Regions from separate parts of the Paradevosia tibetensis genome, predicted to be linked through region 2. Evidence: riboswitches for the same ligand, from Rfam matches in the RefSeq annotation. Region 2 holds a riboswitch; each other region holds the start of a gene.

The links. A riboswitch is a leader RNA that binds a small molecule or an ion and turns the genes downstream of it on or off. The one in region 2 is predicted to bind cobalamin.
Region 1: linked by a shared signal. The riboswitch ahead of FNA67_RS01960 (CbtB domain-containing protein) and the one ahead of FNA67_RS11565 (LLM class flavin-dependent oxidoreductase) in region 2 are both predicted to bind cobalamin.
Region 3: linked by a shared signal. The riboswitch ahead of nrdH (glutaredoxin-like protein NrdH) and the one ahead of FNA67_RS11565 (LLM class flavin-dependent oxidoreductase) in region 2 are both predicted to bind cobalamin.

Annotation. Positions count from the first base shown of each region.
Region 1 is NZ_CP041690.1:377,245-384,898, forward strand. Features, by position in the region: gene FNA67_RS01940 (GTP-binding protein) at 1-766, shown strand, start outside; gene FNA67_RS01945 (DMT family protein) at 763-1,119, opposite strand; gene FNA67_RS01950 (hypothetical protein) at 1,258-1,917, shown strand; gene FNA67_RS01955 (DUF4342 domain-containing protein) at 1,921-2,262, opposite strand; cobalamin riboswitch at 2,353-2,563, shown strand; gene FNA67_RS01960 (CbtB domain-containing protein) at 2,607-2,786, shown strand; gene FNA67_RS01965 (CbtA family protein) at 2,803-3,573, shown strand; gene cobW (cobalamin biosynthesis protein CobW) at 3,570-4,607, shown strand; gene cobN (cobaltochelatase subunit CobN) at 4,763-7,654, shown strand, end outside.
Region 2 is NZ_CP041690.1:2,388,264-2,395,917, reverse strand. Features, by position in the region: gene FNA67_RS11585 (hypothetical protein) at 1-66, opposite strand, end outside; gene FNA67_RS11580 (ABC transporter ATP-binding protein) at 171-944, opposite strand; gene FNA67_RS11575 (FecCD family ABC transporter permease) at 941-2,101, opposite strand; gene FNA67_RS11570 (ABC transporter substrate-binding protein) at 2,110-3,111, opposite strand; gene FNA67_RS11565 (LLM class flavin-dependent oxidoreductase) at 3,108-4,127, opposite strand; cobalamin riboswitch at 4,301-4,511, opposite strand; tRNA gene FNA67_RS11560 (tRNA-Cys) at 4,581-4,654, opposite strand; gene FNA67_RS11555 (hypothetical protein) at 4,733-4,945, opposite strand; gene FNA67_RS11550 (DUF5054 domain-containing protein) at 5,023-6,939, opposite strand; gene FNA67_RS11545 (LacI family DNA-binding transcriptional regulator) at 6,966-7,654, opposite strand, start outside.
Region 3 is NZ_CP041690.1:2,491,543-2,499,196, forward strand. Features, by position in the region: gene FNA67_RS12020 (DUF2254 domain-containing protein) at 1-958, opposite strand, end outside; gene FNA67_RS12025 (I78 family peptidase inhibitor) at 1,209-1,523, shown strand; cobalamin riboswitch at 1,720-1,935, shown strand; gene nrdH (glutaredoxin-like protein NrdH) at 2,030-2,251, shown strand; gene nrdI (class Ib ribonucleoside-diphosphate reductase assembly flavoprotein NrdI) at 2,282-2,686, shown strand; gene nrdE (class 1b ribonucleoside-diphosphate reductase subunit alpha) at 2,674-4,821, shown strand; gene nrdF (class 1b ribonucleoside-diphosphate reductase subunit beta) at 4,841-5,815, shown strand; gene FNA67_RS12050 (P-loop NTPase family protein) at 5,812-6,363, opposite strand; gene FNA67_RS12055 (ArsR/SmtB family transcription factor) at 6,538-6,903, shown strand; gene FNA67_RS12060 (SRPBCC family protein) at 6,881-7,393, shown strand; gene FNA67_RS12065 (TIGR03032 family protein) at 7,422-7,654, opposite strand, start outside.

The DNA of each region.
Region 1 (7,654 bases), 2.0 Mb from region 2:
CAAGGATTACGGCTCTTCCGATTTCCTCAAGGATCGGGGCGAGACCCTGGGCCCCGAGGACGAGCGCGCCCTCGTCGACCTCCTCGTCGAGCAGATCGAGTTTGCCGACGTCATCGTCCTCAACAAGGTCTCCTCTGCCAACCTGCTCCAGCGCCAGGCCGCCATTTCCATCATCAAGGCGCTCAATCCCTCGGCCGAACTCATCGAGACCGATTTCGCCCAGCTTCCCCTCGACCGGGTCCTCGATACCGGCCTCTTCAGTCTCGAGATGGCCGAGCGCAATCCGCTCTGGTTCAAGGAGCTCAACGGCTTTGCCGACCACGTCCCCGAGACCCTTGAATACGGCATCCGCTCCTTCGTCTACCGCGCCCGCCGGCCCTTCAATCCGGCCCTGCTCGATCGTTTCATCGCCCGCGCCTGGCCGGGCGTCGTGCGCGCCAAGGGCTTCTTCTGGCTCGCCACCCGCCCGCATTTCGTCGGTGAGCTGAGCCAGGCCGGAGCGCTCGTGCGGACCGGTCGGCGGGGCCTGTGGTGGTCCGCCGTTCCGCCCCAGCGCTGGCCGGACGATCCGGATTGGACCGCCTCCATGCGCGCCTATCTCGACCCCGTCTGGGGCGACCGGCGCCAGGAACTGGTCTTCATCGGCCTTGAGGACATGGACGAGGCCGCCATCCGGCGCGAACTCGATGCCGCGCTCGTCCCGGCGCGCGCCTTCACGCCCGACAACTGGACGAGCCTGCCCGATCCGTTCCCGGCCTGGAGCTAGCGCAGCGGTCCCTTGAAGATGAAGAAGGCGCCCGCAAAGATCAGCGCGAAACCCACCACGTGGTTCCAGGTGAACCTTTCGCCCAGCACCAGAACGGCGAAGCCGGCGAAGACGCTGAGCGAGATCACCTCCTGGATGGTCTTGAGCTCGGCCGCGCTATAGGTGCCGTACCCGATGCGGTTGGCGGGCACCGCCAGCCAGTATTCGACCAGCGCGATGCACCAGCTCGCCATCACCGCGATCCACATCGGCGCGGTGGGGAACTTGAGATGCCCGTACCAGGCAATGGTCATGAAAACGTTCGATCCGATCAGCAGGACGATCGGCAGCACGGCGGAAGCGGAAAACTGCATGGAGCACCGGGGGGCGGGGGAGACGCACACTCTCGCGCCCGCCGCCTTCCGTCAATGGGGCGTCCGCTCGTTCATCTTGCAGTCATCGGGCGTCCCATACACATTTCGGGGAAAGCACCGAATACCGCGAGGCAATCCATGATCCTGCGTCTTCTCGCCGCCCTGTTGGCCCTGGCCGGCGCGGTCCTTCCCGCCGCCGCCGCCGAGCTCGCCTGCTCGGGGGCGTTCGGCCCCGATTCGTCCGAGGCGCGCCTCATCGAGACCTTCGGCAAGGAAAACGTCGTCTTCGGCGAAGTCCCCGGGGCCGAGGGCGAGACCATGCTCGCCACCACCGTCTTCCCCAATGACGAGGCGAGGCGCTTCCAGGTCGGTTGGTGGGATGAGGAGAACCGCGATTCGATCGCCTATTTCACCGTCCCGCCAAATGACAGCGCTCCCGGCGGCGTCCATATCGGCCAGACCGTGGCCGAGGTCCAGGCGCTCAACGGCGAGCCCTTTACCCTGCTCGGCTTCTATTGGGACTACGGCGGCTCGGCCAGTTTCACTTCCGGCAAGCTTGCCTCGCTTCCGGGCGGCTGCTCGCTGGGGGTCGCGTTCGAGCCGCGCAAGGACCTGCCCACCGGCGTCGACGACACCCCGATCCTGGGCGACAGGGAAGTATCGTCCACCGAGCCGCTCCTGGTGGATCTCGATGCGCGCATCTACGACGTCTACCTCAGCTATCCCGACCCCAGCGCCCCGGCCGATACCGATACCGGGGAAGGGGAGGGCGCCGGCGAAGCCGCCGCCCCGCAATAGCGGCTAGATATCGATATCGGGCTCGTCCGGCTGCTTGTCCGCCGGGGGAGCCTCCCCGGGCTCGACCGGCTCGATCCGCACCACCTCGATCTTGACCCGCGCCAGCAGCCCCGCCAGGGCCCCCAGCAGCGCCAGCCACGGCGCGGCCAGCACCATGATGCCGCCCAGGCCGACCCCGGCATTGAGCGGGATCTCGGCATAGATGTCGCCGCGCTCGGACTTGACGCGCAGGCGCCGCACATTGCCTTCCTTGAGCAACTGGGTGATGCGCTCGACGAGCTGGCTGCCGGCCACCTCGATTTCCTCGGTGAAGGTCTTCCAGTGATCCTTGGGCTGGTCGTCCATGTCTGTCTCCATCAGAGAAGCCTCTCTTCCCCATACATAGGAAACCCTGCGCCGATTTCACGCGCATTGACCTTGCGCAACCATATGTGGCAATCCTAACCCCACGTTGGTTCCCCCAAGCGCAGGCGCGGGGGATGAAAAGGGAACACGGTGCGGATTACCCATCAGGGGCCTAGACCGTGGCTGCCCCCGCAACTGTAAGCGGCCAGCTTTGCCATTTGCCACTGGGCTTCGCCCGGGAAGGCGGCACAGCGACAAAGAGGCTGCGAGCCAGGAGACCTGCCAGCGCAACCGGGCGGAAACGCCCAACTCGTTAATCCGCGCGCACGGAGGGTGTCCGCAAAATGACCACTGCTACGCAGACCCAGACCATCAATCTCACCTTGTCTCAGCGGCTTGTCGCTGGCGGCCTCGCCCTCGTCCTGGGCTTCGTGCTGCTGGGCGGCATCGGCTTTGCCAGTGACATGCGCGTCCACAACGGCGCCCACGACACCCGCCACGCCCTCGGCTTCCCCTGCCACTAAGCGCTTCGAGACAAAAATGAATCTGTTCCGGCGAATATTCTTCGCTGCGGTCCTGTCCGGACTCGCGGCCGGTCTTGCCATGTCGGCGGTCCAGCAGTGGCGCGTCGCCCCGCTGATCCTCGAGGCCGAGACCTATGAAGGCCAGGAGGCTCCCGCGGCGCCGGCCACCCACACCCATGAAGATGGCACCGCGGCGCACAGCCACGATGCCCAGGAGGCCGCTCCTGCCGGCCACGTCCACGACGAAGACGCCTGGGCGCCCCAGGATGGCGCCGAGCGCATCTTCTATACGGTGCTTGCCGACGTCCTCGCCGCCATCGGTTTCGCGCTGGTCCTAGCCGCCGTCTCGGTGCTGGTGGGCCTGCCCATCACCGCCGCCAACGGCATCGTCTGGGGCCTGGGCGGCTTCATCGTCTTCCAGCTCGCGCCCGCCTTCGGCCTGCCGCCCGAACTCCCGGGCATGCCGGCCGCTGATCTGGGCGCCCGCCAGCTCTGGTGGTGGGGCACGGCCATCGCCACCGGCGCCGGTCTGCTGGGTATCGCCAAGTTCCGCAACTGGCAGGCCATTGGCGCCGGCGCCGTGCTGATCCTTCTGCCCCACCTCATCGGTGCCCCGCAGCCGCCCCATGAACCGAGCGCCGTTCCGGCGCACCTCGCCACCGCCTTCGCCGCCAGCGCGCTCTCGGCCGGTGCAGTCTTCTGGTTCATCCTCGGCCCGCTCCTGGGCTATCTCAATACCCGCTTCGCCAAGGCCGAAGCCTCTCAAACCAGAATGGTGCACGCATGAGCGAAAAGATCCCCGTAACCGTCATCACCGGCTTCCTCGGCTCGGGCAAGACCACGCTCGTCCGGCACCTGCTCGGCCACGCCAGGGGCAAGCGCATCGCGCTCATCATCAACGAGTTCGGCGATATCGGCGTCGACAAGGAAGTGCTGGCCGGGTGCGGCGACGAAACCTGCCGCGAAGAGGACATGATCGAGCTGGCCAACGGCTGCATCTGCTGCACCGTGGCCGACGATTTCATCCCCACCATGAAGACCCTGCTCGAACGCGACGAGCGCCCCGATCACATCGTCATCGAAACCTCCGGCCTGGCGCTTCCCCAGCCGCTGATCCGCGCCTTCAACTGGCCCGAGATCAAGACCGAAGTCACCATCGACGGCGTGGTCACCGTCGTTGACGCCGCCGCCCTCGCCGAAGGCCGTTTCGCCTCCGACGAAGAGGCGGTCGATGCCCAGCGCAAGGCCGATTCCATGCTCGACCACGAGACGCCCTTGGGGGAACTCTTCAAGGACCAGCTCGTCTCGGCCGACCTCATCATCGTCAACAAGACCGACCTCGTCGACGAGTCCGGCCTGGCCCCGGTCGAAGCCGAACTGCGCGCCGCCATGCGTCCGGGAACCGGCATCGTGCGCGCCGCCAACGGCCATGTCGATACCGTCGCTCTCCTGGGCCTGGGCATGGCCAGCGAGGACGATCTCGACGGCCGCGAATCCGCCCACGAACTGGAGCATGGCGGGGAAGGCCACGAGCACGACGATTTCGACAGCTTCTCGATCCGTCTCCCCGCCGGCAGCCGCGAGGCCCTGCTCAAGACCATCGAGGAAACCATCCGCGCCCACGACGTGCTGCGCCTCAAGGGCTTTGCCGCCATCGAAGGCGCCCCCGCGCGCCTGGCCATCCAGGCCGTCGGCCCGCGCGTAAACGCCTATTTCGACCGCCCCTGGAAGGACGGCGAAAAGCGCGAAACGGCGCTGGTGGTGATCGGCGAAAGCCCGCTCGACCGCGATGCGATCACGGCCAGCCTTCAGGCGGCGTAACCCCTCATCCGGCCCTTCGGGCCACCTTCTCCCCGGAGGGGCGAAGGGACGACGGCACGATTCGTGCCACGCGGGCACCTCTCCCCCTCGGGGAGAGGTCGCCGCAAAGCGGCGGGTGAGGGGTCGCCCCAACCACCGCCCCCAAAGGACAAGAAATGCACCTTCTCGCCGCCCAGGCCGGCGCCATACAGCAGGAAGGCGAGGCGATCGATCTCAATCAGTCGCCCGGCGAGATCGTCTTCGGCACCTCCGCCGACAGCGAACTGGCCATGCTCGCCGCCGCCACCGACCGCGCCGGCTACAAGGGCCTGCGCCTCGCCAATCTCCTGAAGCTCTCGCACAACCTCTCGGTCGACCTCTGGCTCGACCAGACCGTGCGCCACGCCCGGCTCATCGTCCTCCGCCTCATCGGCGGCCCCGCCTATTGGCAATATGGCGTCGACGAAATCTACGCGCTCTCCATGCGTGAAAACATCCCCCTGGTGCTGCTCTCGCACGACGCGGTGCCCGACCCGGTCCTGCGCTCCCGCTCCACCATCGCCCCGGAAGACTGGGACCGCCTGCTGACGCTGTTCGTTGCGGGCGGCCCGGAGAATGCCGATACGCTGCTGGCAGCATTCCAGCTTCTGGCCACCCCGGCCCTCCCCACAAGGGGTAGGGAGCCAGTGTTGCACGACCTGCGGGCCCAACCCTTTTCCCGGTTCGGTTATTGGCATCCCGCCACCGGCATGACCGACGCCGACACCTTACGCGCCCCAACGTCTCCCTCCCCCCTGTGGGGAGGGAACAAGGGTGGGGGTGAGCCGCAAGCTCGGAGTTCGTCGCCTACCCCCCTCCCATCCTCCCCCGCAAGGGGGGAGGTGCCGACCGTGATTGTAGAACCCGCATCGCACCAGCAACTGGATCGAAACACCTCCCCCCTTGCGGGGGAGGACGGGAGGGGGGTGAGCCAAACCCACCGCCCCCATGTCCCCATCCTCTTCTACCGGGCCGCCCTCGAAGGCGCCGGCACCGGAACGCTCACCGCCCTCATCGCAGCGCTGGAGGCCCAAGACCTCTATCCTGTCCCGCTGGTCGTCTCGACCCTCAAGGAGCCCTCCTGCGTCCGGTTCATCAAGGCGGCGCTCGCCGAGTTCCCGCCCGCCGCCATCCTCAACCTCACCGGCTTCGCCCTCGGCCTCGACAACCTCGATCCTGCCCAGAACCCGTTTGCCGATACCGACGCCCCGGTGATCCAGCTCGTCCAGTCCGGCCGCTCGCGCGAACAGTGGACCGCCGACTACCAGGGCCTTTCCGCCAAGGACCTCGCCATGCTGGTGGTCCTCCCCGAACTCGACGGCCGCATCGGCGGCCTCATCGTCGGCCACAAGGAATCCTCGGTCTGGCACGACGCCACCCAATGCGCGCTCTCCTCTTACTCCCCCGACCCTGAAGGCATCGCGCGCGCCGCCACGCTGGCCGCCAACTACGCCCGCCTGCGCGTCACCCCGAACCCGGAAAAGCGCATCGCCCTGGTCCTCGCCAACTACCCCATCCGCGACGGCCGCCTCGCCAACGGCGTCGGCTACGATGCGCCGGAATCGACGATCGAAATCCTCAAGGCAATGGAAGCTGCTGGCTACGATCTAGCCCCAACGTCTCCCTCCCCCTTGTGGGGAGGGAACAAGGGTGGGGGTGAGCCCCAACCACCGAACCCGCTGCCCATCCCCGATTCCGCCGCCCTCATCGCCGCCCTGCAATCCGGTCCCACCAACGCCGCCCCCTCCCGCGGCGACGGCATTCCATTTCCCCTTTCCCGCTACCGCGCCCTCTTCTCCGCCCTCCCCGAAAAGATCCAGGTCGAGGTCACCGCCCGCTGGGGCGATCCCTCCGCCGATCCCTTCGTGCGCGGCGAAAACTTCCATCTCCCCGCACTCACGCTCGGCAATGTCGCGATCCTGCTCCAGCCCTCGCGCGGCTATGGCGGCGACGAAACCCTCAACTTCCACGATCCCGATCTCGTCCCGCCGCACGCCTATCTCGCCGCCTATCTCTGGCTGCGCCACGAGTTTTCCGCCCACGCGCTCATCCACAACGGCAAGCACGGCAATCTCGAATGGCTGCCCGGCAAGGGCGCCGCGCTCGATGCCGCCTCCTATCCCGATGCCCTTTGGGGCCAGATCCCGCACCTCTACCCCTTCATCGTCAACGATCCGGGCGAGGGCACGCAGGCCAAGCGCCGCACCGGCGCCACCATCATCGATCACCTGACCCCGCCGCTCACCCGCGCCGAGACCTACGGGCCGCTGAAGGACCTCGAAGCGCTGCTCGATGAATATTACGCCGCCCTCGGCCTCGACCGCCGCCGGCTCGACGATCTGCGCAAGCGCATTCTCGATTTCACCCGCGACGCCCGCCTCGACCGCGACCTCGGCCTCCCGGAGGACGAGAACGAAGCCCTCAAGTCCATCGACAACTTCCTCTGCGATTTGAAGGAAGCCCAGATCCGCGATGGCCTCCACGTCTTCGGCCGCTCGCCGCAGGGCGGAATGGCGCGTGACCTCATCGTCGCCCTGGCCCGTGTCCCCAGGGGGGATAACTCCCCCGCCGATGCCTCGCTCATCCGCGCCCTCGCCGACGATCTGAAACTGGGCTTCGATCCCCTGACCGCGCGCCTCGGCGAGCCCTGGTCGGGTCCGCTCATCTTCGTGGAGGAACCATTCATCGTCCCGGCAAAATTGCGGCGCGTGGGCGATGTGGTGGAGGCCCTCGAGGCCATAGCCGCCCAGCTGGTGGAGGGCATTCCCGCCCCCGCCGAATGGACCGCCACAAAAGCCGTCCTCGACACTATCGATACCATCATCCGCCCCCGTCTCGCCGCCTCCGGCCCCAACGAAATCAAGGCCTTGCTCGCAGGTCTCGACGGCAAGCACGTCCCCCCCGGCCCCTCCGGCGCCCCCTCGCGGGGACGCCTCGACACCCTCCCGACGGGCCGCAACTTCTACTCGGTGGATAACCGCGCCGTCCCCACGCCGACCGCCTGGGAACTGGGCCGCAAATCGGCGGAA
Region 2 (7,654 bases):
GGCCCTGGTCTTGGGACCCTGGCGCTTGGGAGCCTTGCGCGGTTCGGTCGTGGATTGCTGTGCCATGAGTCAAATCCTCCTGTGATTCCGAACGTGTCGCGGCGCTTATGGTTTCGCGACGGAGGATAAATCGGATGCAGGGGGGCTCGGTGGGTGGCGCGGCGCGACCCTCAGGCGGGCATGACCCAGATGGTATTGGTTCGCGGATTGCGCGCCAGCGTGGCCTCGATGCGGAAGATGCTCGCCAGGTTCGCCTCGGTGAGGACAGCCTCGGGCGTACCGGTAGCGACCATTTCGCCCTTATGCAGTATGGCGATGCGATCGCAGAACATGGCGGCGAGGTTGAGGTCGTGCAGGGCTGCGACCACGGTGATGCCCAAACTGCGCACGAAGCGCAGCAACTGAAGCTGGTGGTGGATATCGAGGTGGTTGGTCGGCTCATCGAGGACGAGGACAGCCGGCTGCTGGACGAGGGCGCGCGCAACGAGGGTGCGCTGGCGCTCGCCGCCCGAGAGGGTGCGGAAGGCCCGCGTTTCGAGGGGGCGCAGTTGCAGGAGCTCGATGGCTGCCTCGATGAGGGCGTGGTCATGGGCGCTATCGGCCTCGAGCAGGCGCTTGTGCGCCGAACGGCCCATGGCGACGACATCGCGCACGGTCAGCGGAAAATCGGCGGGCATGTCTTGAAGGACGGCCCCGACGTGGCGCGCCACCCAGGTGGCCGGGCGCTGCCAGACATCCTCGCCATTGACCGTGACGCGGCCAGCGCTCGGCCGGTTGGTGCGGTAGATGGTGCGCAGGAGCGATGACTTGCCGGCGCCGTTCGGACCGATGACGCCAATCATCTCGCCGGGGGCGACCGTCAGGGAAACGTTGCGGACGAGGGAGCGCCCGCCAATGGTGAAGCTCACGTCCTGGAGGGCCAGGTGCCCGGGCGCAATGCTCATGGCGCGCCTCCATTGTCGCGGGCGTCGCGCCGCAACAACCAGATGAAGAAGGGGCCGCCGACCAGAGCGGTGATGATGCCGACCGGCAGCTCGATGGGCGCGATGACGGTTCGCGCGGCGAGATCGGCCCCGATGGTGAAGCTGGCGCCCATGAGGGCGACGGCAGGCAGGGCGCGGCGGTGATCGGCACCCACGAGGAAACGCACGATGTGCGGCACGATAAGGCCGACGAAGCCAATGACGCCTGAAACGGCGACGACGACGCCGATGAGGGCGGCGGTGAGCACGAACATGGCCTGGCGGAAGCGGTGGACATCGAGCCCGAGGGCAGTGGCGCTCTCGTCGCCAGCCATGAGGAGATTGAGGCGCCGCGCCTGCACGAGCATCAAGCCCAGCCCGATGACCAGGGCGATGGTGGGCAGGGGCAGGAGCTTCCACTGGGCCGAGCCGAACCCGCCCAGGGTCCAGAAGAGAACGCGGGCGGCGAGCTGGGGATCGGGCGAGGTGAGGACGAGAAGGCTCGTCAGGGCGCTGAGCACCGAGCTCATGGCGATGCCGGCGAGCACGAGACGGGTGGGCGTCATCCGGCCGCCGGCACGGGCGACCCAGAAGACGATGGCGAGCGTGACGAGGGCGCCGGCGAAGGCGGAGGCATAGAGCGTGAAGGCGCCCAGGCCCATGAGGCCCCAGCGCATGACGACGACCGCGCCGGTCGCGGCGCCGTTGGAGACGCCCAGGATGCTCGGGCCCGCGAGCGGATTGCGCACGATGGCCTGGATGGTCATGCCGCTGGCACCGAGCGTGGCGCCGACGATGCCGGCCAGGATCACCCGCGGGATGCGTGTCTCGATGATGATGGTGTCATAGACGGCGCGCCAGGTGGCGGGGATGACCTCGCCGCCGAACAGCCAGTTGACGAGAACACCGACCGCAACGGGCGCAGGGACGTGGACCGAGCCGAGCATGAGCCCGGCAAGGCCGAGGAGGAACAGAATCCCGGCCAGGAGCGCCATGGCGAGGCCATAGGGCAGGCCGGCGACCCGCGATCCGGCAATCGGCGCCGGGGAAGCGGCAGGCGTCGCGCTTTCGCTCGACCTGAGAACGGCGAGCAGCCGCTGCTGGTCAATGCGCGCGGAAATGGGCCGGGATTCGTTCATCGTGCGACTTACTGCCCGAAGGCTTGGGGATGGAAGGCCCTGGCCATGGCTTCCACCGCATCGACGGTGCTCGGGCCGGGCTGGCCCTGGACCGAGTTGATGAGGATGAACCGGTTGTTGGCGATGGCCGGGACGTCGGCGATGGCGGGAATCGACTTGAGCGTTTCAATGCGGGCCTGGCCGAGTTCCTTGTCCGGATCGGCGACGACCTGGCCGCTGGCGGTGCCGGAGTAGAAGACCACGATATATTCGGGCGCGCGTTCGGCCACCTGCTCCCAGCTTACCTGGCCGAAGCGGTTGGCGACATCATCGAAGATGTTCCTACCGCCGGCAGCGGCGACGGCCTGGGACAGCATGGTGTTGCCGAGGGCGGCATTGGGGGCGGAATCGCCGCCGTTGTAGATGAAGACCGGGATGGACGGCGCGGCGGCGAGCTTGTCTTTGACCGCGTCGAGGCGTGCGGAAAGATCGGCGACCAGCTGCTCGCCGCGATCGGCAATGCCGAAGATCGCGGCGACCGAGCGGATTTCCTCGAAGAGCTGGGGGAAGCCGAAGGCGCCGAGGTTGCAGCCTTCCACGTTGAGGCGCGTCTTCATGCCCAGGTCGTGGAGCTGGTCACGGGTGTGGCGGGATTCGCTGAAGCCATCAGGATAGCCGGCGTAGACGAAGTCGGCCTCGGCGGCGATGAGCTCTTCAGTGGTGGCCACGAGCGGGGAAATCACCGGCACCTTGGCATAGGCCTCGGCATAGGCCGGGCTGATCCTGAGATTGGCCATGTAGGAGGTGCCCGCCATGCTGCCTTCCAGCCCGAGGGCGAGCATGAGTTCGGTGGCGTTGTTGGAGAGGGTTACGGCGCGGGTGGGTGCGGCTTCGTAGGTGGTGGTCACCCCGCAATTGTCGTCGGTAACGGGGAAAGACTGGGCGAGGCCGGGGGTGGCCAGCGCCAGGGCGGCGATGGCTGCTGCGCCGGCAAGGAGGCCGGAGCGCCTGATCAGGGTGGCAAAGGTCATGGGTTTACCTCGATTGGGCTGGAAAGGGCGTGAAGGGGCGTGACGAGTTCGCGACCGAAAAGCGTGGCCATGGCGTCGGCCTCGTCCTCGGGGATTTCGCCGTTGCAGTTGAAGATGAGCCGGATGCTCTCGATGCCGGTGCGCGAGCGCAGGGCGGCGAGCTGGTCGAAGCAGTCGCCGGGGCTGCCGGCGATCATCTGGTTGGCGAGGAAGGCGTCGCGGTCGATGGGTGTGATGGTGTCGAGCGGACGGTTCTGGGCGATGGCGTAGCGGCGCCGGCGCTCGTAAAGGCGCGGGAGGAGGGCGTCGACAGCGGCAATGGCCTGCGCGCGGGTGGGAGCGATCGAGACGTATCGGGAGATCGAGTAATCGGCGGGATAGCGCCCGGAGCGGTTGCCGGTGAGGCTGTCATAGACATCGAACTGGCGCTGCTCGGAGGGTTCGAGGCTGAGGAGCAGTGGCAGGTTTTCGGCGACGGCGAAGCCGACGGTCTCGGGTGTCGAGCCGGCGACGTAGACAGGGATGCGTTCGCCGGGCGCAAGCAGCGGCCCCACCGGTTCACTCGAGGCCGGCCAGGGCGCATCGGAAGGCACGAGCGTGGGGCCTGACCAGGCCGAGCGCATCAGGCGGTAGGCGGCTTCGAACCGGTCGCGCGTGCTGGCGGGGTCGATGCCGAGAGCCGCAAGCGTGGAGGGATGGGTACCGCGGCCGATGCCGAAATCGAAGCGTCCGCCGCTCTGCCAATGGAGCTGGGCGACCTGCTCGGCAAGGAGGAGCGGGTGATAGAGGGGCAGGACGACGATCGAGGTGCCCACGCGCATGCGTTCGGTCCGCGCCAGGATGGCGGCGGCGAGCAGGAGCGTAGAGGGATAAGGATCGGGCGGGGACTGGAAGTGGAACTCGTTGAACCAGATGCCATCGAAGCCCAGGGCGTCCATGCGCGCGCAAAAGGCGAGCACGGCGCGATGGTCGAGGTTTCTGGTGCCACGGGTGAAGCCGGCGATATCGAGCCTCATGGCCGGACCTCCCGGCGGGAAGTGCGGCAGGATCGAATCGGCGCCGGTGGCGTCGTCGTTTCAGGTAACGGCATATGGGCCTCTCCCTTGCGGGGAAGGCCAATTCATCGCCGATGGCACGATATGTGCGTCAGGTTCCAATTGCGCCCCCTGCCGGGACACCTCGCCCGGCGACATGGTCTTGCGCTCTGGCAGGTCTCCTGGCTCGCGGCTCTGGCGCTATTCGCGGCCTTCCCGGACGCTGGCGTCCAGTGGCTTGGGAGCGAAAAGCTTGCCGCTTACAGTTGCGAGGGCAGCCACGGCATTGGCCCCTGATGGGTAATCCGCACCGTGTTCCCTTTTAATCCGCGCACAATTGGCGGAACCGAAGCAGGGGACCAATCGCACAATGCACGAGCGGAGGCAAGCGGCGGTGCGCCTGTGCAAAAACGGTCTGCAATGTCGGGAGAGTTATGGAGGCCACGCCCGGAATTGAACCGGGGTTCACGGATTTGCAATCCGCTGCGTCACCACTCCGCCACGTGGCCTCACGCGCCGGTTTCTAAGTGACGGTCGGCGCTTACGCAAGGTCTTGTTTGAAACCCTGTGGATTTTTGCAGCGATGGTTAGCCGCGACCCAAGAGGTTGGTGAGGAAGGCGAGGACGGGTTCCCAGAAGATGCCGAGCAGGACGATGGCGACCGACAGAATCAGCAGCGGAATCTTGGCGCGAGTGGAGGAGGGCATGCCCGATTGGCGGGCACGCTGTTCGGCGGCGGCCTGCTTGGCCTTCTGCTCCTGAGCCTTCTTGCGGTCCGAAAGCTTGACGACGTTGCTCATGGGAGCGCTCCTCGCGATAGTCGAGCGCTATCGATACCGCTGCGGGAGGCCGCTGCCAAGACTTGGCGTAGCGTCCGTCAGGGAAGCGTAATCACGAAGCGGGCCTTGAAGTCGCCTTCCCACCACATGGGGAAATTGGTGCCCCATTTGTTGTTGTGCAGGTTGAACCGGATGCCGCCCGAGAAATCGGGGGGATTGGGATCAAACGGCATGAACGGCGAGGCCGCGGGAGCGGCGAGGGGGGTATCGAGCGGCGTGATCGTGACGCCGCCGGTGCGGGCCGCGAAGATGGCCTGGAGCTGGCCGCCGCCATGGCCGGCCACGTTGTCGGCGCGCTGCCAGAGACCGGTCTTTTCGAATTCCCAAGGCCCGTCGGCCGCGGGGGTGAAGGAGAGGAAGGCGGCCTCGGGCATGCGGTTGGCGGGCTTTTCGCGCAGGACGAGGGTGAGTTCGATCTGCCTTGCGTCGATGACCCGGAAGCTCATTTCGACGCTGGCGGGGGCGCCGAGTTCGGCGTGGGCGGTTTCATCCAGCGAGAGGCGCAGGGTCGATCCGGAGGCGGCTTCGAGCACCGGGCGCCAGACGGCGGAGCGCGCCGTGGCGGCCTTGGCGAGCCCGGGCTTGTCGTGGTCGAGGATCGCCCACTCGGCGCGGTGGGTGAGGTAGGTATCCATGTGCCGGGCCACGTCGGCGGCGTCGTAGCTCTCGTATCTGTAGCCGAGGAGGCTGCCGTCGGCGCCTTCGAGGCGCTTGCCGTCGGGGGCCACGAGCGCGGCGACATCGCCCTGGGGCGTCAGGTCGACGGTCCAGCCGTCGACCGTAAGGGTTTGCCGGGCGGTTGGCGCCAGCACGGGGGAAGCGGGGACGGCGAGCTCGGCAAGGGCCGCGTCGGCAGTGGCGCGGTCGGCGGGGGCGAGCTGGGCCAGGGCCTCATCGAGATAGGCCCGCTGCTCCGCCCAGGAGGCTTCGGTGTAGGCGAAGCGGTAGTCGCCGGCGCGAGCGGCTTCGAAATCCGGGCGGTCCCAGGCGCGGTCGTCGCGCAGGTAGCTCTTGATATCGACGCCGCAGGTGTGTTCGGCGACCATGGTGAGGCCACGGCCGAAAGCGAGACGCTGGGGGTTCAGCCCTTCGGCTTCGAAGCCATCGTAGACGCGCTGGAGGGCGCGGTAGCGGGCGGTCTTGACCGGATCGCTGGCGCTGCCGTGGATCCAGCTGTCGCCCAGTTCGATATCGACGACCGGGAATTCGGCGCGGCGATCCCAGAGGAGGGCGCCATAGTCGTCCAGCGTGGCGGCACGCAGGCGCGCGCCGGGATTATGGGCGGCGATCTCGCGGAGCGCCTCGCTGGTCTGGGGTACGCTCTGGGGGCCGATATTGTCGCTGGTGTGGGCGAAGCTGAGGCCTTCGTCGAACCCCTGCGGGAAGTGAGTGGCGCCGTAGGACTTCTGGTACATGACCACGATTTCCTCGCCGGACGGGGCGCGCCAGCGGAAGACGTCGGGAACGTCGGGGGGCGGGGAGGCGGTATTGACGCCAAGGTGCAGGAAACGGATGCCGGCCTCTGCCATGAGCGGCACGATGCCCCGCGTATGGCCGGGAACGTCGGTCATCTTGGCGGCAATGGTCTTGCGGCCGAAGCGCCTGTCGAGTTCGGTGGCGTAGCTCAGGCCGGCGCGAAACACGGCGGGGGACATGAGCTCGCTGTGGGTGGTGAAGGGCAGGGCGTGCCAGGCGATGAGCCCTCGTCCGATGGCGCGCTCGAGGCGCGCGACCTCGGCGGGCCCACGGGTATTGAGGTGGTCCCAGATGAGCCAGGCACCAGTGGTCCAGATAAACCGCGGCTCGTTGGGATTTTCCGCGAAGAAATGCTCGCCGGTGTCGATCGCTTGCGGAATGAAACGCTCGTGATACTGGCGGCGCACCTTTTCGGCGTGATCGGTGAAGCCGATGTCGAGATGGGTCTTGAAGACGACGTGAATGACCGGTTCGGCCATGGCAAGCAGATCTTTCGAAAGGGCGGTCAGCCCACCGTGCCGCGCACGACGAGCTTGGTGCGGATGGTTTCGGTGAGCGCGGGCGCGTCCGGGTTCTTGAGGCGGCGCAGGATCAGCCGGACGAGGGCGCGCACGCGTTCGTCCAGGTCGATCTTGACGGTGGTGAGGTCGTAGCTCTTCCAGTGGCTCTGGGCGATGTCGTCGAAGCCGACGACCTTGACGTCCTTGGGCACGTTGAGGCCGAGATCGTGACGCAGGGCGTCGAGCGCGCCGAAGGCGCTGACGTCGTTGGCCGCGAAAATGGCGTCGGCGCCGTCCCCGACGCGGAAGAGGTTGATGGTGGCTCGGTAAGCTGTGTCGTAGGTGAAATCGCCGGGCACGATGAGCGGCTCGCCCAGCCCGCGCGCGGCCATGACCTGACGCAGGACATATTCCCGCTCGAGGCTGGCAGAGGCATGCGGATCGCCGGCCAGGTAGGCGAAACGCCGGGCACCAAAACCCTGCATGAGGGCGATGGCCTGATCGATGCCGTCGCGCTGGACCACATCGAGGCGATCGAAGCGCTGACCCTGCGGATTCTCCGCGGACGTCTCCTCATGGGGGTAGGTGACGTAGATCGGCACGGCGCGATCGAGGATCTGCCCGAGGATCTCGGGCCCGACGTTTTCTGTGAAGGCGATGACCGAATCCGGATTGTAGCCCTTCATGTAGGTGA
Region 3 (7,654 bases), 100 kb from region 2:
CAGACCAGATGGACAATATGCGAACCGCTCGCCCGATGACGTCGATCGCCGTCCCGGGGTCGTTGATGCCGGGCGACAGGGCGCGTGACGCGATTTCGGCGAGGACCGATGCGCCAAACCGCGGGTCCTGGTCGAACGAGCGCGTATCGGCGATGGAAAAGCAGTCGCGAACGGCCTTCTCGACCGCTTCGCCCTCGACGCGGGAGGTCCAGGCCAGCGTCTGCGTAGGATCGACGAACTTGCCCGGAATCGCGTTGAGATAGATGGCGCCACCTTCATCGGGAATGAGCTCGGCAAGCGCTCCGATATCAACGTGCTGCACGTATCCGATCTTGCTGCTCGGCACGGCGCGAGCGTCTGGCGGCAGGCCCGCCGGATCGTCAAAGGGTCGCCCACCCATATATGGATTTTGATGTCGGGCCCGCATGGCCTTGGCCGCCGCTTGCTCAACGCTGTCGGTCGTTTCGGTAACCCGGCCGAGCCGGGCCAGGTGGTCAATCCAGCGCAACAAGGTGACCACGATCAGGATAATGACGATGATCGTTGCGGCGAACAGGACGACCCTGCCCTGGGCTCCATAGGCTCCGGTGCTCAATACGATTATGCCGACCAGACTGAACAGGAAGGAGCCGACGAACGTGGACAGCACGTTCTTGGTGGTCGAGTCCTCGATAACCAGCTTCGTGGCACGGGGCGTGACATTGGTCGTGGCCGCCGAATAGGCCGAGACCATGATGCTGAGCGAAAAGGTCGTAACGGTCAGCATGCTCGAGGCGATGATGCTCAGGATATGGTCGACCGCATTGGCACCCACCTTGGCCGGCAGGTCGCTCGGAATGTACGGGTCCAGTGCGATACCCAGGAGCGCGACCAGAACCGCAACGACCGAAAAAATGCTGGCGCGAAACCAGATGCGGCGTGTGACCTGGATGGTAAGCCAAAGCCAGCGGGACGTCATGGCATCGTCCCTGTGGGTTCGTCCGAGCCGCGTTGCTGACCAGCCATGTTCAATCTCCTGTCCTGGCATCGCGAGGGGCGATGATCGAGAGACTTAACAAATGACGGGAAGTAAGGATGCCTTTCTACCGGCTCCTGCCCTCGCCGCCTTGTTGTCTTTCGGGCGGCTCGACGCGCGGCACGGAAAGGTGTTCTTCTTGTTGTCGCAGAGAACCGTTGTGGTCGCGCTGCCCGAACGAGGAGATATGCCGATGTTCAAGAGCTTGCCTGCGGGAATTGCCATTCTGGCGACCATCATCGCCTGCACCGCCCCTGCCCGGGCAGACGGGCCGGCGACCGAACCGGCCACGCCCGATTGCGGGGCGGCAGCGCTCGAGGCGAGCATCGGCAAGGCGGTGGTCGGCACGACGGCCGAAGACGTGACGGTCGGCGGCGCGCCGGTGCAGTCCAAAGGCGTGGTGCGCGTCATCATGCCGGGCGACATGGTCACCCAGGACTTCAGCGAGGACCGACTCAACCTGGAAGTCGACGAAGCCGGAAACCTGGCTCGGGCGACCTGCGGCTGAACGCACGCAGCGGCCCTCCACGTGCAGCGGCGGCTGTGAAGGCCGATGCCTTCGGCCGCTGCGCGCCAGACTTCCGGACGAGACCGGAGGCCGTTTCCCGCCCTCGTGATTCCCACGCACCATCGCGGGGAAGTTTCAACCCGATTCATCGCCCCTCACCTACCCCATATCCATTGACGCCAAAGAAGATGCGCATACTATATGTAGCGTTCTAGGTTCTTCCGGTTACCAAAGCCGGGAGCTAAGACGGGAACTCGGTGCGCTCCCTATGGGAGCAATGCCGAGGCTGCCCCCGCAACTGTAAGCGGCGAGTATCTGTTCGTTTTCGGCCACTGGACCCACCGGTTCGGGAAGGCGGAACAGAAGACGCTGACCCGCGAGCCAGGAGACCTGCCTCGAACAAGTTACGTCCACCGGCGGGGTGCCGGAGGCGAGCGGGTGCGCATGGGTCTTCCATTCGGCCGCCGTCCTCTATCCCTGCCCAGCTAACAGATGCGAGGGATCAGATGACCATCACCGTTTACAGCAAGCCCGCCTGCGTTCAATGCACCGCCACTACCCGCGCGCTCGACCGCAAGGGTATCGACTATACGCTCGTCGACATCTCAGAAGACGCCGAAGCCTATGCGCGCGTCCAGGGCATGGGCTACCGCCAGATCCCGGTCGTCGTCGCCGGCGAGCAGCATTGGGCCGGCTTCCGTCCCGACATGATCGGCGCCCTCTCCTGACGCCCGGACCGACGCGGACGCCATGCGGCCATGGGCAACATCGTCTACTATTCGAGCAGCTCGGAAAACACGCACCGCTTCGTCCGGAAGCTGGGCTTTGAAAGCCTGCGCCTGCCGGTCGAGGCCGGCGGGGAGCCCCCCGTCATCGAAGCACCCTATGTGCTGGTCCTCCCCACCTATGGCGGCGGAGGGGGCAAGGGCGCGGTTCCCAAGCCGGTTATCCAGTTCCTCAACAATCCTGCCAACCGCAGCCTGATCCGCGGCGTGATCGCCGCGGGCAACACCAATTTCGGGCCGGCCTACGCGATCGCGGGCGATATCGTCTCGCGCAAATGCGCCGTGCCCCTCCTCTACCGGTTCGAACTTCTCGGGACCGCGGAGGACGTCGAAAATGTCAGACAAGGACTCGTACGGTTTTGGACATGCTCACACTAGAACGCCCCGCAAAGGCCCCGGACCAGACGCTGGATTTCCACGCGCTCAACGCGATGCTGAACCTCTACGACAGCGAGGGCCGCATCCAGTTCGACAAGGACCGCCTGGCGGCACGGCAGTATTTCCTGCAGCACGTGAACCAGAACACGGTCTTCTTCCATAACCTGCGCGAGAAGCTCGATTACCTCGTGACCGAGGGCTATTACGAGCAGGAAGTGCTCGACCAGTACGCGTTCAACTTCGTCCGCGACCTGGTCGACCACGCCTATGGCAAGAAGTTCCGCTTTCCCACGTTCCTGGGCGCGTTCAAGTACTATACGAGCTATACGCTCAAGACCTTCGACGGCAAGCGCTACCTCGAGCGCTACGAGGACCGGGTCTGCATGGTCGCCCTGACGCTGGCGCGCGGCGACGAACAGCTCGCACGCAACCTCGTGGACGAGATCATTTCCGGGCGCTTCCAGCCGGCCACCCCGACCTTCCTCAATGCCGGCAAGAAACAGCGCGGTGAACTCGTCTCGTGCTTCCTGCTGCGCGTGGAAGACAACATGGAGAGCATCGGGCGCGCCATCAACTCGGCGCTCCAGCTCTCCAAGCGCGGCGGCGGCGTGGCTCTCAGCCTCACCAACATCCGCGAGATGGGCGCACCCATCAAGCAGATCGAGAACCAGTCCTCGGGCGTGCTGCCGGTGATGAAGCTCCTGGAGGATTCGTTCTCCTATGCCAACCAGCTGGGGGCGCGGCAGGGCGCGGGAGCGGTTTACCTGCACGCCCACCACCCCGACATCATGCGCTTCCTCGACACCAAGCGCGAAAATGCCGACGAGAAGATCCGCATCAAGACGCTGTCGCTGGGCGTGGTGATCCCCGACATCACGTTCGAACTGGCCAGGAACAACGAGGACATGTACCTGTTCTCGCCCTACGACGTGGAGCGGGTCTACGGCGTGCCCTTCACCGAAATCTCGGTGAGCGAAAAGTACCGCGAGATGGTGGCCGACAGCCGCATCCGCAAGAAGAAGATCAAGGCGCGCGAATTCTTCCAGGTCATCGCCGAGATCCAGTTCGAGAGCGGCTATCCCTACATCATGTTCGAGGACACGGTGAACCGGGCCAACCCGATTGCCGGCCGCGTGACCATGAGCAATCTCTGCTCGGAAATCCTGCAGGTCAGCGAGCCCAGCGTTTTCAACGACGACCTTTCCTATAGCCACATGGGCAAGGATATCTCGTGCAACCTGGGTTCGCTCAACATCGCCGCGGCGATGGATTCGGTCGATTTCGGCAGGACCATCGAGACCTCGATCCGCGCGCTGACCGCCGTGTCGGAGATGAGCGACATCGCCTCCGTCCCCTCGGTGGCCAAGGGCAATGCCGATAGCCACGCCATCGGACTCGGGCAGATGAATCTGCACGGCTACCTGGCCCGCGAGCGCATCTTCTACGGGTCCGAGGAAGGCGTCGACTTCACTAATATCTATTTCTACACCGTGGCTTACCACGCCGTCCGCACCTCGAACCTCATCGCCGCCGAGCGCGGCCGGAGCTTCAAGGGCTTCGAGAACTCGAAATATGCGAGCGGCGCTTACTTCGACAAATATACCGAGCAGGAATGGAAGCCCGCCACCGAAAAGGTCGAGGCGCTGTTCGAGAAGGCCGGCATCCACATTCCGACCCAGGAGGACTGGCGCGAACTCAAGGCCAGGGTGATGAAGACCGGCCTCTACAACCAGAACCTCCAGGCCGTGCCGCCGACCGGCTCGATCTCCTACATCAACCACTCGACCTCCTCGATCCACCCGATCGTCTCCAAGATCGAGATCCGCAAGGAAGGTAAGATCGGCCGCGTCTACTATCCCGCGTCCTTCATGACCAACGACAACCTGGAATACTACCAGGATGCCTATGAGATCGGGCCCGAGAAGATCATCGACACCTACGCGGCGGCGACCCAGCATGTCGACCAGGGCCTGTCTCTGACGCTGTTCTTCCGCGACACCGCCACGACCCGCGATATCAACCGCGCCCAGATCTACGCGTGGAAGAAGGGCATCAAGACCATCTACTACATCCGACTGCGCCAGATGGCGCTCGAGGGCACGGAGGTGCAGGGCTGCGTTTCCTGCACGCTCTGAGATGAAGGCTGACAGCAAGATGAACGTTCAATTCCGCCCCGCCGCCCGCGTGCGCGCCATCAACTGGAACCGCGTCCAGGACGACAAGGACCTGGAGGTCTGGAACCGCCTGACCAGCAATTTCTGGCTGCCCGAGAAGGTGCCGCTTTCCAACGATATCCCATCCTGGGCAACGCTGACCGCCGCCGAGCAGCAGCTCACCATACGGGTCTTTACCGGTCTCACCCTGCTCGACACCATCCAGAACGGGGTGGGCGCGGTGCGCCTGATGGCCGACGCGGCCACCCCGCACGAGGAAGCGGTGCTCTCGAACATCTCCTTCATGGAGGCGGTGCACGCCCGCTCCTATTCCTCGATCTTCTCCACGCTCTGCCTCACCCCGGACGTGGACGACGCCTATCGCTGGAGCGAGGAAAACGCCTTCCTGCAGCAGAAGGCGGCGCTGGTCATGGAGCAATACGAGAGCGGCGATCCGCTCAAGAAGAAGATCGCCTCGGTCTTCCTTGAAAGCTTCATGTTCTATTCGGGCTTCTACCTGCCCATGTACTGGTCCTCGCGCGCCAAGCTGACCAACACTGCCGATCTCATCCGTCTCATCATCCGCGACGAGGCGGTGCACGGCTATTACATCGGCTACAAATACCAGCGCGAACTCGACCGGCTCCCTGAGGAGCGCAGGCAGGAACTGAAGGACTTCGCCTTTGACCTGCTCCTCGAGCTCTATGACGCCGAAACCCGCTATACCGAGGAACTCTACGACGCGGTCGGCCTGTCCGAGGACGTCAAGAAGTTCCAGCACTACAACGCCAACAAGGCGCTGATGAACCTGGGTTATGAGGCGCTGTTCCCGCCCGAGGCCTGCGCGGTCAATCCGGCGATCCTCTCCGCTCTTTCCCCCAATGCAGACGAGAACCACGACTTCTTCTCGGGGTCCGGATCGTCCTACGTCATCGGCAAGGCCATCGCCACCGAGGACGAAGACTGGGACTTCTAGGCTGGCTGCGTCGCGTCCACCAACAGCTGCAATCGCGCGTCGCGGGTGCCGAAAACCTCGAGCACCCGCGGCGAACCATCGAGAAGGCCAAGATCGTCCTGCCGGATGATGGCCTTGAGGCGTCTGTCCACCCTGGCGCGCAGCTTGGGCAGCTCGATGGTGACGGTGATGTCGTCCGGCTGCCTGATCGGAATGAACACGATGAGGTCAAGCGCCGCCAGGGCCTTCTCGACCTGGCGCAACTGTCGCCCCGTCGGCGACCACTCGCCGCCTTCCATCGCGCTGACGACATCGAGATAGCCGAGAAAATCGAGCGGGCAGCGCTCGAAGATGAGATTGGTGCTGGCCTCGTCCGAGAGGATCAGCGAGCAGCTGCGCTCCAGCTGCGTTTCGAGATCGGCTATCGAAATGCCATCGCCAAAGGCAAGCCCGTCGTCCTCCAGCCAATAGGGCTCCGGCACGCTTTCGTAGCCGCGACTGGCAGAGACAAAGTCATCGATCAGCGTCGACTTGCCCACCCCGTGGGTGCCGGTGACTGCAATGCGCATGCTTGTGCTCTCTGCGTTCTGGTGCGCGAGTTCTCCATATTCCCGCTTACGCTCCTTACGCCGTCGCCACCAATTCTGCCAGTTCGGCCAAGGCAATCGGGAGTGGCCTTCAAGCAGCATGGCGGGACTGCCTCCCCCCTTGCGTGGCCAGGTCCATCCTCTATACTGAACTTTATGGTTCAGTATTCTCAAACCCGCTTCGATGCCTCGTTCTCCGCGCTTTCGGATGCGACGCGGCGCGGCATTCTCGAACAGCTCGGGCGCTCGGACGCCTCGATCTCGGACCTCGCCGAACGATTCCACATGACCCTTACGGGCATGAAGAAGCATGTGAGCGTCCTCGAGCAGGCGGGGCTCGTCACGACCGAGAAAATCGGGCGCGTGCGCACCTGCCGGCTCGGCCTGAGCCGGCTGGAGGAAGAGGCCGCCTGGATAGAAGGGTACCGCCAGCTATGGGCGGAGCGCTTTGACGAGTTGGACAAAGTCGTCGAACAATTGCAACAGAAGGAGAGAGACGATGGACGAGCAGAGCGTGAGTGAGCCCGCCCCCTTGACGAACAACACGAGCGTGGACCGTCAGTCCGAGCGCGAACTCGTCGTTACGAGGACCTTTAACGGCCCGGTGCGCTTCGTGTTCGAAGCCTGGACCACGCCCGAACTCCTCATGCGCTGGTGGGCGCCGAAATCGTTCGGAATTACCTTGCTCTCGTGCGAGGCCGACGTCCGCACGGGCGGCACCTATCGCTTCGTCTTCGGTGTCCCCGGCTCCGACCAGCCCGTGGCGTTCTTCGGCAGGTATATCGAGGTCATTCCCAATCAGCGCCTCGTGTGGACGAACGAGGAAGGCGATGATGGAGCTGTGACCACGGTCAGCTTCGAGGAAAAGGACGGTAAAACGCAGCTGGTCCTGCGAGACCTCTATCCCTCCAAGGAAGCGCTCGACGAGGCAATCGCTTCGGGAAGCACCGGCGGATGGCCCGAGCAGTTCGAGAACCTCGACACGCTGCTCCTCACCGAGGGCGCGCGCTAAGCGCTCCCTTCGGACACGGGACGAAAGGTCACTCCGCCGCGAGGCGCGGCCTTTCGCCCGACCTGTCCGGGCCCACGGCGATGAACCGGCTGATCTCTTCGCCTTCGAGGCCGACGAGCAGCGGTTGCCTGGTACCCGCGAGCACGGCGGTGTCGTAGATTTCTTCGACGCCCCCGGTGATCGTGAGCGTATGGCAGATCTCGCCATCGCTCAGGCGCATGACATAGACCGCGCATTCCGGCTCGCGCCCGCGCCGCGCCA